2 regions of the Micromonospora sp. NPDC093244 genome follow, and region 2 is predicted to be linked to the other one. Evidence: riboswitches for the same ligand, from Rfam matches in the RefSeq annotation. Region 2 holds a riboswitch; the other holds the start of a gene.
What was found. A riboswitch is a leader RNA that binds a small molecule or an ion and turns the genes downstream of it on or off. The one in region 2 is predicted to bind cyclic di-AMP.
Positions count from the first base shown of each region.

Region 1: linked by a shared signal. The riboswitch ahead of AB0N27_RS15035 (hypothetical protein) and the one ahead of AB0N27_RS29365 (transglycosylase family protein) in region 2 are both predicted to bind cyclic di-AMP.

Region 1 covers NZ_JBFBEO010000002.1:1,046,768-1,052,320, forward strand. Annotated here, with positions in the region: gene AB0N27_RS15025 (heavy metal translocating P-type ATPase) at 1-1,402, opposite strand, end outside; gene AB0N27_RS15030 (YibE/F family protein) at 1,717-3,087, shown strand; cyclic di-AMP (ydaO/yuaA leader) riboswitch at 3,254-3,384, shown strand; gene AB0N27_RS15035 (hypothetical protein) at 3,389-4,408, shown strand; gene AB0N27_RS15040 (carbonic anhydrase) at 4,465-5,184, opposite strand; gene AB0N27_RS15045 (helix-turn-helix domain-containing protein) at 5,421-5,553, shown strand, end outside.
Region 2 covers NZ_JBFBEO010000011.1:36,567-42,119, forward strand. Annotated here, with positions in the region: gene AB0N27_RS29350 (VOC family protein) at 1-249, shown strand, start outside; gene dinB (DNA polymerase IV) at 315-1,502, shown strand; gene AB0N27_RS29360 (hypothetical protein) at 1,618-1,977, shown strand; gene AB0N27_RS29365 (transglycosylase family protein) at 2,080-2,718, opposite strand; cyclic di-AMP (ydaO/yuaA leader) riboswitch at 2,716-2,887, opposite strand; gene AB0N27_RS29370 (ThuA domain-containing protein) at 3,042-3,695, opposite strand; gene htpG (molecular chaperone HtpG) at 3,781-5,553, opposite strand, start outside.

The DNA.
Region 1 (5,553 bases), on a different contig from region 2:
CCGCACCCCGCGCCGACCAGCGCCCGGTCGCCGTCTCCAGGTCGGCCGGGAGCGACACCCCCAACTCGCGAAGCAGCGCCGGCCCGCCCACCGCGTACTCCGTACCGTCGACTGTCGCCTGCACACCGCGGCCCGGCAGCGACCGGAACCCGTGGGCCGGGGCCGGACCTGCGGACCCGGCCGCCGCGACTATCGCCCGGGCCAGCGGATGCTCGCTGTCCGACTCGACGCCTGCGGCGATGCGCAGCGCCTCGTCCCGCTCCACGTCAGGCGTCACAGTCATGTCGGAGACGGTGTGCTCGCCCCGGGTCAGCGTGCCGGTCTTGTCGAAGAGCACCGCGCCGACGGTCCGCATCCGCTCCAACGCCAACCGGTCCTTCACCAGGATCCCGGATCGCGCGGCCACCGCCGTGGAGAGCGCGACGACAAGCGGAATGGCCAGGCCGAGCGCGTGCGGGCAGGCGATCACCAGGACGGTTACCGCGCGGACCACCGCCTCGTCGGTCCGCCCCAGCGCCGTCCAGACCAGCACGGTCAGCACGGCGGTGCCGGTCGCGACGTAGAACAGCGCGGCGGCGAACCGGTCGGCCAGCAGCTGGGCCCGACCGCCCGAGCGCTGTGCCTGGGCGACCATGCGCTGGATGCCGGCGAGGGCGGTCTGCTCACCAAGCGCCTCGACCCGGACCCGGACCGCCGAGTCGGTGGCGACAGTGCCCGCCACGACCCGACCGCCGGCCGCACGAGCGACCGGCCGCGACTCGCCGGTGATCATCGACTCGTCCAGCTCGGCACCGCCCTGGACGATGACCCCGTCGGCCGGCACCCGGCCACCCGGGCGGACCAGCACCACGTCACCCACCCGCAGCGCGTCCACCGGCACCGGTTCGACCCGGCCGTCGGCGGCCACCCGCTCGGCCTCGTCGGGCAGCAGCGCGGCAAGCGCCGCGAGGGCTCCCCGGGCCTGCCCGATGGCCTTCATCTCCTGCCAGTGCCCGAGCAGCATGATGGTGACAAGCGCCGCCAACTCCCACCAGAAGTCCAGGTCGAACGCGCCGACGCTGGTGGCCAGCGACGCGGTGTAGGCGACGGTGATCGCCATCGCGACAAGCAGCATCATCCCCGGTGCCCGGTCTCGCACCTCCCGGACCGCGCCGACCAGGAACGGCCAGCCGCCCCACCAGAACACCACCGAGCCGAGCGCCGGCCCCACCCAGGAACTCCCCGGCACGTCCCAGCGCGGACCGAGCCGGTCCGCCACGAGGTGACTGGTCAGCACCACAGGCACGGTGAGCACCAGGCAGACCCAGAACCGGCGGCGGAACATCGCCGGATCGTGACCGGCGTGCTTGTCGTGCCCACCGTGCTGCTGACCGTGCGGACCATGTGGTGACTCAGCGTGCATGACTCCACGATCCCGGGCCGCGCCCCGCCACGCGGGCGGTTCGGGGACCCCGACACTCCGCCACGACCTGCGTCCCACAGCCTGTGTGGTTAGCATTCCGACGATGGCCCTCGGATCACGACGCTGCGCAGCCCGGCACCGGTGCCGCCGCGACACGGCGGCGCTCCCCGCCGGTCCGACCAGTCGTTCACCGTACGTGATCAAGCGATCGGCATCCCGCGATCCGCCGCGCCCGTCACCGCATTTCCGCGGCGACGGTGAACCGACCGGCCCACCGGCACGTACCCCGCATCGGATTCGTTGGGAGTCTCGCATTGGGTTCCGACCACAGCCGTTCCGTTCCGTCCGCCCCTCCCCGGGTACGGCGGATCCTCGTCGCGACCGTGGTACCCCTGTTCGTCGCCACGGTGCTCGCGGCTGTGGTGCTCTGGCCCCGGGGCGACTCCCCGCAGACCGGCGGCGGCGCGGACGTCCCGCGCTACCACGGCACAGTGACCCGCGTGGTTACCGAACCGTGCCCGCCCACGCCGCAGACCCCGGAGGGCACGCCGAACGCCGGCGACGGGCGGTGCGGCACGGTGGACGTCCGGGTGCAGGACGGGCCGAGCGCCGGGCAGCAGGTCCAGACACCGGTACCGGACGGCCCCGGAGCACCCCGGGTCGACGTCGGCGACGAGGTGATCCTGGTCGAGCTGACCGACCCCGCCGACCCCGGCGCCAGCAACTGGAACATCGCCGAACACCAGCGCGGCACACCGCTGGTGTGGCTGGCGGTGGTCTTCGCCGCCGCGATCGTCGCGTTCGGCAGGTGGCGTGGCCTGGCCGCGCTCGCCGGGCTGGCCGCCAGCTTCGCCATCCTCCTCACCTTCGTGCTGCCGGGCATCGCCGCCGGCCGGTCACCGCTTGTCGTCGCGGTGGTCGGTGCCGCCCTGATCATGTTCGTGGTGCTCTACCTGACACACGGGGTGACCGCGCAGACCTCGGTAGCTGTCCTCGGCACCCTGGGCAGCCTGGTCCTCACCGGCGTGCTCGCCACCATCGCCACCGCAGCCACCCACCTCACCGGTTTCGGCAGCGAGGACGCCACCACGCTGTCGATGTTCCAGGCCGACGTGGACCTGCACGGCCTGCTGCTCGCCGGGATCATCATCGGCTCGCTCGGGGTGCTCGACGACGTGACGGTCACCCAGGCGGCCACCGTCACCGAACTGGCGAACGCCAACCCGGGGCTGACCCGGTTGCAGCTGTACCGGGCTGCCACCCGGGTCGGCCGGGCGCACATCGCCTCCACGGTCAACACGATCGTGCTGGCGTACGCGGGCGCCTCGCTGCCCCTGCTGCTCCTGCTCACCGCCGACACGCGCCCCCTCGGACAGATCCTCACCAGCGAGTTCCTGGCGCAGGAGATCGTCCGCAGCGCCGTGGCCACCCTCGGCCTCATCGCCGCCGTGCCGCTGACCACCGGGCTGGCCGCGGTGGTGACCGCCGCCGGCCGGTCGGCTGCCGAGCCGGCCGAGGGCACCCCCGCTCCCCGGCCCCGGCCGGACCGGGCGGAGGCGTTGGCCGCGCTCAGCTCCCCACGTACTGGTCCACCCCACGAAGCGGACCCGGCGCCTGCCACACCCCCGCCCCCCGCCACCGACAGGTGGCCAGAGACGAACAGGAGCACGGAGACGGCATGGTGACACTCCTCAGCGTGACCAGATCGGGCATCCGGCCTGAGAACCGCATCACTGGTCACTCAACGCCATGGCGATATGACGCTTTTGGTGGGCATCGGGACGTAGCTCAGGGGGTCGACTCTCGGGTAACCTCGCTGCCGGTCACCGCCGAAGGCGCGAATCGGCGCCTGCGGTGCCACCGCCCAATCGCCAACCGGCGAGCCGGGAACCCAGGTACGTGGGGTGAATCCGCGTCAGCGGTAGGGGCCACTTCCGCCCCGAACCCGTCAGCTAACCCGGTCGGCGGTCGACGGAAGGGAACATCGTGACGGCACCCCTACGCCGCTGGTTGACGCCCGTGGTGGCCGTGATCGCCGCACTGACCGTGCTCGCCGGCCCCCTCCCGGCGAACGCTGCCCCGACGACGCCGACGCCGTCCGGGCACGAGGAGGACGGCGAGCCGACACTGCTCACCGACGTCATCGAGAAGACCAACCGGGACTACGTGGCGGCCAAGTCCCAGCTGGACAAGTCCAAGAAGCGGCAGCTCGAACTGGCGCAGGAGGTCGACCGCGCGAAGGCGGATCTGGAGGCGCTGGCGCCGCAGGTCGCGCAGATCGCCGCCCAGTCGTACCGGACCGGGCGGATCGGCGCGATCGCCATGCTGCTGGAGAGCGACGCCCCCGACTCGTTCGTCCGCCGGGCCGCCATGCTCGACGAGATGAACATGGTCAACGAGAAGAAGCTCGCCGAGGTCAACGAGGTGAAGGCCCGCGCGGAGCAGGCCAAGCTGCAACTCGACGCGGAGGTCCGGGAGCAGCAGAAGCAGACTGCCCTGATGGCGAAGGAGAAGCGCGACGCGGACAAGGCGCTCGCCCTCGTCGGCGGGAAGGGCTTCACCGGAGGCCTGGTGGACGCCACCTCGCCGGTGGCCCGGATCGGCCCGGGGCGCACCGCCGACGGCGACTGGAAGGCGCAGTCGTGCAGCGAGGACGACCCGACCACGTCCGGCTGCGTCACGCCGCGCACGCTGCACGCGTACAAGGAGGTCAAGCGGGCCGGCTTCAACCGGTTCGTGGGCTGCTACCGCTCCGGCGGGCCGTGGGAGCACCCGAAGGGCCGCGCCTGCGACTGGTCGTTGCAGAAGAGCGGCTTCAGCCCGTGGCACAACGACGACACCCGCATGTACGGCAACAACGTCGCCGCGTTCCTCATCCGCAACGCCGACCGCCTCGGCATCTACTACGTGATCTGGAACCGGCAGATCTGGTTCCCGGCGACCGGCTGGAAGTCGTACAGCGGACCGTCGAACCACACCGACCACGTACACATGTCGCTGCTCTGACCCACCCGCTCAGCTGATCGAGGGCCGTCCCGCACCGTGGGGCGGCCCTCGTCGCGTCAGGCGGCGGCGGGCGTCGACGGCCCGTCGGGTACGTCGAGCGAGGCGACGCCCGCCGGAACGGCCGCGACCGGGCGCACCACACCGGCGGCGAGCCGGTACGACACGCCCACCACCGCGCACCGTCCCCGCGTCACCGCGTCGGCCAGCACGGACGACTGTTCCAGCAACGCCTCGACGGTCTGTGCGATGTGGATGTCGACGATGCCGTCGATGTCGTCGACACCGTCGGCGGCGGCGCGACGGAGGCTGGGCAGCACGGCGTCCACGACTGCGCCCAGGTGCCCTTCGGGTGCCACGCCGGTGGCGGCGACCTCACGGGCCGCCTGGACCGCGCCGCACGAGTCGTGGCCCAGCACCACTACGAGCGGGGTGCCGAGCACCGTCACCGCGTATTCCACGCTGCCCAGCACCTCCGGGCCGGTCGTGTGCCCGGCCGTGCGGACCACGAACAGGTCACCCAGCCCCCGGTCGAAGATGATCTCGGCGGCGAGCCGGGAGTCGGAGCAGCCGACGATCACCGCGAACGGGTGCTGCCCGTCGGCCACCGCGGCCCGGTGCCCGGCGTCCTGGTTGGGGTGGCGCGGGGAGCCGCTGACGAAGCGCCGGTTGCCGGCGGCCAGCTCGGCGTACGCCAGGGCCGGCTCGGTGATCGTCGACGACTGGTCGGCGCTCCGCTGCGGACCCGGCTGCCCGCCGGGTGCTCCGGGAAGGCTCATTCCCGCACCTCGTTTCCACGCATCTGACCTGGTCAGCCGGGTGTTCGACCGGCCGGTGGCGGGCGCTGGCCCGCTCCACGGTCACACGCACCACAAGATGCGTCAAGGTATGCGTGATATAGATTTCATACGTTGACGGCCAGAGTCGCTCCCGCGACGCCGCCCCGGAGGCAGGGCCGGCGAGCCTCGATGGCAGGGTGACGAGTGGGACGGACAACCGGAGAGGCGGTCCCACGATGACGGGCACGGCAACGGGTGCGACCGGCGGCGGGCGGAACTGGACGTTCCTCACCAACCACGGGCACGTTCTGCTGGCCATCGCCCGGGACCCCACGGCCCGGCTGCGCGACGTCGCCGCGGAGGTCGGCG
Region 2 (5,553 bases):
GGCTCCCGACCACGGCTGTTCTTCCAGCGCGTACCCGAGGGCAAGCAGGTCAAGAATCGCGTCCACCTGGATGTCCGCGCGGCGCCGGGCCTCGCCGGGGACGAGCGGATGGCGGCCCTCGAAGCGGAGGCCGAACGGCTCGTCGCGTACGGCGCCACCCGGCTCGCCCGACACGAGCCCGCTCCCCCGCTGGGTGCCGGCCACCTCGTCATGGCCGACCCCGAGGGCAACGAGTTCTGCCTCGACTGATCGGCACGTGACCGCGTTCGCCCAGGTCACTACAGTGGCGACAGGCACTATGCGAACATGTGTACGTGTCGCCCGGGGCCACCATCCTGCACGCCGACCTGGACGCCTTCTACGCGTCGGTCGAGCAGCGCGACGACCCACGCCTGCGGCGACGCCCGGTGATCGTCGGCGGCGGGGTGGTGCTCGCGGCCAGCTACGAGGCGAAGGCGCGCGGCGTCCGCAGCGCCATGGGCGGTCGGCAGGCGCGCCGGCTGTGCCCCGACGCGATAGTGGTGCCGCCGCGCATGTCCGCGTACACGGTGGCGAGCCGGGCGGTGTTCGAGATCTTCCGGCGGACCACCCCGCTGGTCGAGGGGCTCTCCATCGACGAGGCGTTCCTGGACGTGGGCGGCCTGCGCCGCCTGGTCGGGCCCCCGGCCGACATCGCCGAGGGTCTGCGTCGGGAGGTCCGCGAGCAGGTCGGCCTGCCCATCACGGTGGGCGTGGCGCGGACGAAGTTCCTGGCGAAGGTGGCAAGCGGGGTGGCGAAACCGGACGGGCTGCTGGTGGTCGCACCCGACGGCGAACTGGCGTTCCTGCATCCGCTGCCGGTCGAGCGGCTCTGGGGTGTCGGTCCGATCACCGCTGCGAAGCTGCGCGAACGCCGGATCCGTACCGTCGGCGACGTGGCCCGGCTCGGTGAGGCGGCGCTGGTCTCGCTGCTCGGCGGGGGCGCGGGCCGGCACCTGCACGCTCTGGCCCACAACCGTGACCCCCGGCCGGTGCAGGTGGGCCGCAGGCGTGGGTCGATGGGCGCGCAGCACGCGCTGAGCCCCGCCCCGCACGCGGCGGCCGAGCTGGACGCGATCCTCGCCGGCCTGGTCGACCGGGTCACCAGGCGGATGCGGGCCGCCGGACGGGCCGGCCGCACGGTGGTGCTGCGGCTTCGCTTCGGCGACTACACGCGGGCCACCCGCTCGCACACGGTGGGCAAGGCGACCGCGGACACCACTCAGGTGCTCGCCGCCGCACGGGCGCTGCTGCGGGCGACCCGGCCCGAGATCGACAGGCGGGGCGTGACCCTGATCGGCGTCTCGGTGGGCAACCTCGACGACAACCCGGTCCAGCCGGAGCTGCCCTTCCAACCCGACCCCGGCACCGACCTCGACGCGGCGGTCGACGCGGTCCGTGACCGGTTCGGATCGGCGGCCCTCACCCGGGCGGTGCTGCTCGGCCGCGATCCCGGCGTCGAGATGCCGCTATTGCCCGACTGATGGTCTCTTGGCGGCCGAGTTTCTGCGATCGGTGACACATCACAGCAGGTCGGCGGTTTAGCCGACCGCCCACGGGTGACCCTTGAGGGGACCAGCCTGACGAGGGGGACCCACGATGTCCGACGACACCAGCAACCGACCGAGCCGTCGCGTCGAGCGTCCGCACGACGTGACCGACCCGCTGCTCTGGCAGCTCGCGGTCGACGTGCTGAGCGCCCACGAGCCGGACGACGAGGGGCACTGCCGCAATCTCCAGTGCGCCGGCCAGGGGTGGCCGTGCGAGGCCCGCACCGGCGCCGAGCACTCGCTGCGGCTGGCCCGCGGCGAGTCCACCTCGGTCGAGACGACAGTCGACGACGTACGGGACGAGAGCCGCCCCGGCTGGCCCGGCGGGACCGCGCCGCGCTGGGGCCGCAACGCCGGGCCGCTGCCCGCGCAGCAGCGAGAGCAGAAGGCGTCCGCCACCGCGGCCTGACCGCTACCCGCGTCGTCACACACGAACGCTCGGCCGGTGACCCGGCCGAGCGTTCGTGCGTCGTGCGTCGTGCGTCGTGCGTCGTGCGTCGTGCGTCGTGCGTCAGAGGCTGAGCCGCTGACCCGGGAAGATCAGACCCGGGTCGGCGCCGATCAGCTGCCGGTTGCGCTCGTACAGCGCTTGCCAGCCGCCGGTCGAGCGCTGGCGGTCGGCGATCTCCGACAGGGTGTCGCCCGGCTTGACGGTGTACGTCTCGCCGCCCGCCGCGGGCGCGGTGCGCTCGTGGTCGCGCGTCGCCGGCTTCTCGCCGCGCGACGGCCTGGGCTTCGAGCTCGACTCCGTCGACTTGGTCGACTTCGTGGCGGAGCCGCCCGACGAGCCGCCCTTCTTGCCGCAGGTCGGCCAGGCGCCGATGCCCTGCCCGTCGAGCACCTTCTCGGCGACGGCGATCTGCTCGCCGCGGCTGGCCAGGTCGGCGCGTGCGGCGTACTTCTTGCCGCCGTAACCGGCCCAGGTGCTCTGCGAGAACTGCAAACCGCCGTAGTAGCCGTTACCGGTGTTGGTCTTCCAGTTGCCGCCGGACTCGCACTTGGCGATCGCGTCCCAGTTGACGCCGGCCTGCGCCGGGGCGGCCGGGCCGAAGAGGGCGACAGCACCGGTGACCGCGCCGACGGCGAGGGTGCCGACGGCGAGGCGGCGGGTGGTGACCCGTCGATGACGGGGCGTGTGAGCAGAAGTCATGAGTTTCCTCCACGCCGGCGAGGTGAGCTGTCGGGTTCGGGCCGAGGAGCCCGGCCGCGCGGTGGCGGCTTCACCCCGAGGTGACGTGCACCGGAAAACCTGGGTCCCCCGCTCCTGCCCGGTGGACTGGGTTCCGACGACCGGGGGCAGGATTTGGCGTTGCCGGCCGTGGTGTCCGCAGTGGCGAACCCGACCGACGTTAGGCACGGTCGGTGACGAACGCCCACTCGCTGTGAAGTTGTTCACCGGGCAGCGCTCGGCGTTGCGCCCACCGGTTGCGGGCCTCGCGGCACTGTGCAGTGACCACGATGGACCGTTTGCGATCAGCGCTCGGGGCGGAGCCAGGCGACGATTCGACGCAGCAGCTCGACGTGGCCTGGCGACTCGTACGACCGGCCGTCGTGGCCGAGGGCGCTGTAGACGATCCGGCTGTCCCCTGCCGTGCGGGCCCAGACGAGCGGGTGGAAGACGCCGTCCTCCCGGTGCCCGTAGAGCGGCTCGATGTGGACGCCGTCGACCCGTTCCAGGTCGGTGTAGCGCTCGTCGAAGACCTCGATGTCGCCGAGCCCCTCGGTGATCGGATGCGCGACGGCGGTCCGCCGGATGAGACTGGAACCGATCGGCGGATGGAACGAACGGCCGTGCTCCCAGGCGGCGCCGATCGTGGCACGCCAGCTCGGCACCCGGGGAAACGCGAGGGTCGCGCTGTGGACGGCGAGCAGGTTGCCGCCGCCGGCCAGGAAGCCGTCGAGAACGAGCCCGAGGAGCGCGTCGTCGGGGACCGGGGAGGACCGGTCGGCGCTCGCGTTCACCACCAGCAGTCGGGCACCGTCGAGCGCGGTCGCGAGCCGGTCGACGGACGTCATGACGGCGGCACCACCGATGATGTCCGCGAGGATGGCGCTGGTCTGCGCCAACGGGTGCCAGGGGTCGCCGTGCGGCCCCTGGCCGCTGAAGATCACGGTGTCGACAGGCACGAGCCCTCCCGGAATCGACGTTCGGGCAGAGATCAGGGTCGCGTGCCGGCGGGGCCCCTGCCGGGTGCCCCGCCGGTCGGAGCGACTACAGGGTGCGGGCCAGCCGGTCGGCGAGCGTCCGGGTGAAGCGGGCCGGGTCGGCCAGTTCGCCGCCCTCGGCGAGTACCGCCAGGCCGTACAGCAGTTCGGCCGTCTCGGTCAGGGTCTCGGAGGAGTCGCCCTGCTCGTGGGCCTTGCGCAGCCCGGCGACCAGCGGATGACCCGGGTTGATCTCCAGGATCCGCTTGGTGGACGGAATCTCGTGCCCCATCGCCCGGTACATCTTCTCCAGCGTCGGGGTGAGATCGTGCGCGTCCCCGACGACGCAGGCCGGTGAGGTGGTCAGCCGCGACGACAGGCGGACCTCCCGGACACTGTCGGCGAGGGTGGTGCCCAGCCATTCGACGAGCGCGGCGAACTCCTGCCGCTGCTGCTCACGTTCGGTCTCGGCCTGCTGCTTCTCCTCGTCGGTGTCCAGGTCGACCTCGCCCTTGGCGATGGAGCGCAACTGCCGGCCGTCGTACGTGCCGACCCGCTCGACCCACACCTCGTCGACGGGGTCGGTCAGGAGCAGCACCTCGTGGCCCTTGGCCCGGAACGCCTCCAGGTGCGGGGAGTTCTCGATGGTGGCCCGGGAGTCGCCTGTGGCGTACCAGATGTCGCTCTGGCCGTCCTTCATCCGCGAGACGTAGCCGGCGAGGTCGGTGGGCTCGGCCGGGTCGTTGGTGGACGCCACCGACAGGATCTCCAGCAGGGTGTCCCGGTTGTCGGTGTCGTCGATCAGCCCTTCCTTGACGACAGTGCCGAACTCGTTCCAGAAGGTGCGGTACCGCTCGGGGTGGTTGGCCTTGAGGTCCTTGACCGTGGCGAGGACCTTCTTGACCAGACGGCGGCGGACGATCTGGATCTGCCGGTCCTGTTGCAGGATCTCGCGGGAGATGTTCAGCGACAGGTCGTGCGCGTCGACGACGCCCTTGACGAAGCGCAGGTAGGTGGGGACCAGCGCCTCGCAGTCGTCCATGATGAACACGCGCTTGACGTAGAGCTGGACGCCGCGGCGGCCCTGCGGGGCGAACATGTCGAGCGGGGCGTGGCTGGGCAGGAACAGCAGCGCCTCGTACTCGAAGGTGCCCTCGCCCTTCATGTGCACGACCTCGAGGGGGTCGGCCCAGTCGTGGCTGACGTGCTTGTAGAACTCGTTGTACTCGGCGGCGTCGACCTCGTCGCGGGGCCGCGCCCAGAGCGCCTTCATCGAGTTGAGGGTCTGCACCTCGCTCGTGGCGTCCGCGCCGTCGGCGCCGGGGCGTTCGACGGTCATCCGGATGGGCCAGGCGATGAAGTCGGAGTAGCGCTTGACGATCTCGCGGAGGGTCCACTCGGAGGTGTAGTCGTGCAGGTTGTCCTCGGTGTCGGCGGGCTTGAGGTGCAGGGTGACAGACGTGCCCTGCGGCGCCTCGTCGACTCCGTCGACCGAGTACGTGCCCTCGCCTGCGGACTCCCAGCGGGTGCCGCCGGTCTCGCCGGCCTTGCGGGTGAGCAGGGTGACCCGGTCGGCGACCATGAACGCGGCGTAGAAGCCGACGCCGAACTGGCCGATCAGGTCCTGCGAGGCGCGCGCGTCGGCGGACTCGCGCAGCTGGCGCAGCAGCTCGGCGGTGCCCGACTTGGCGATGGTGCCGATCAGGCCGACCACCTCGTCGCGGCTCATCCCGATGCCGTTGTCCCGGACGGTGAGGGTGCGGGCGTCCCGGTCTACCTCGATGGCGACGTGCAGGTCGTCGGTGTCGGCGACGAGGTCCTTGTCGACCATGGTGGCCAG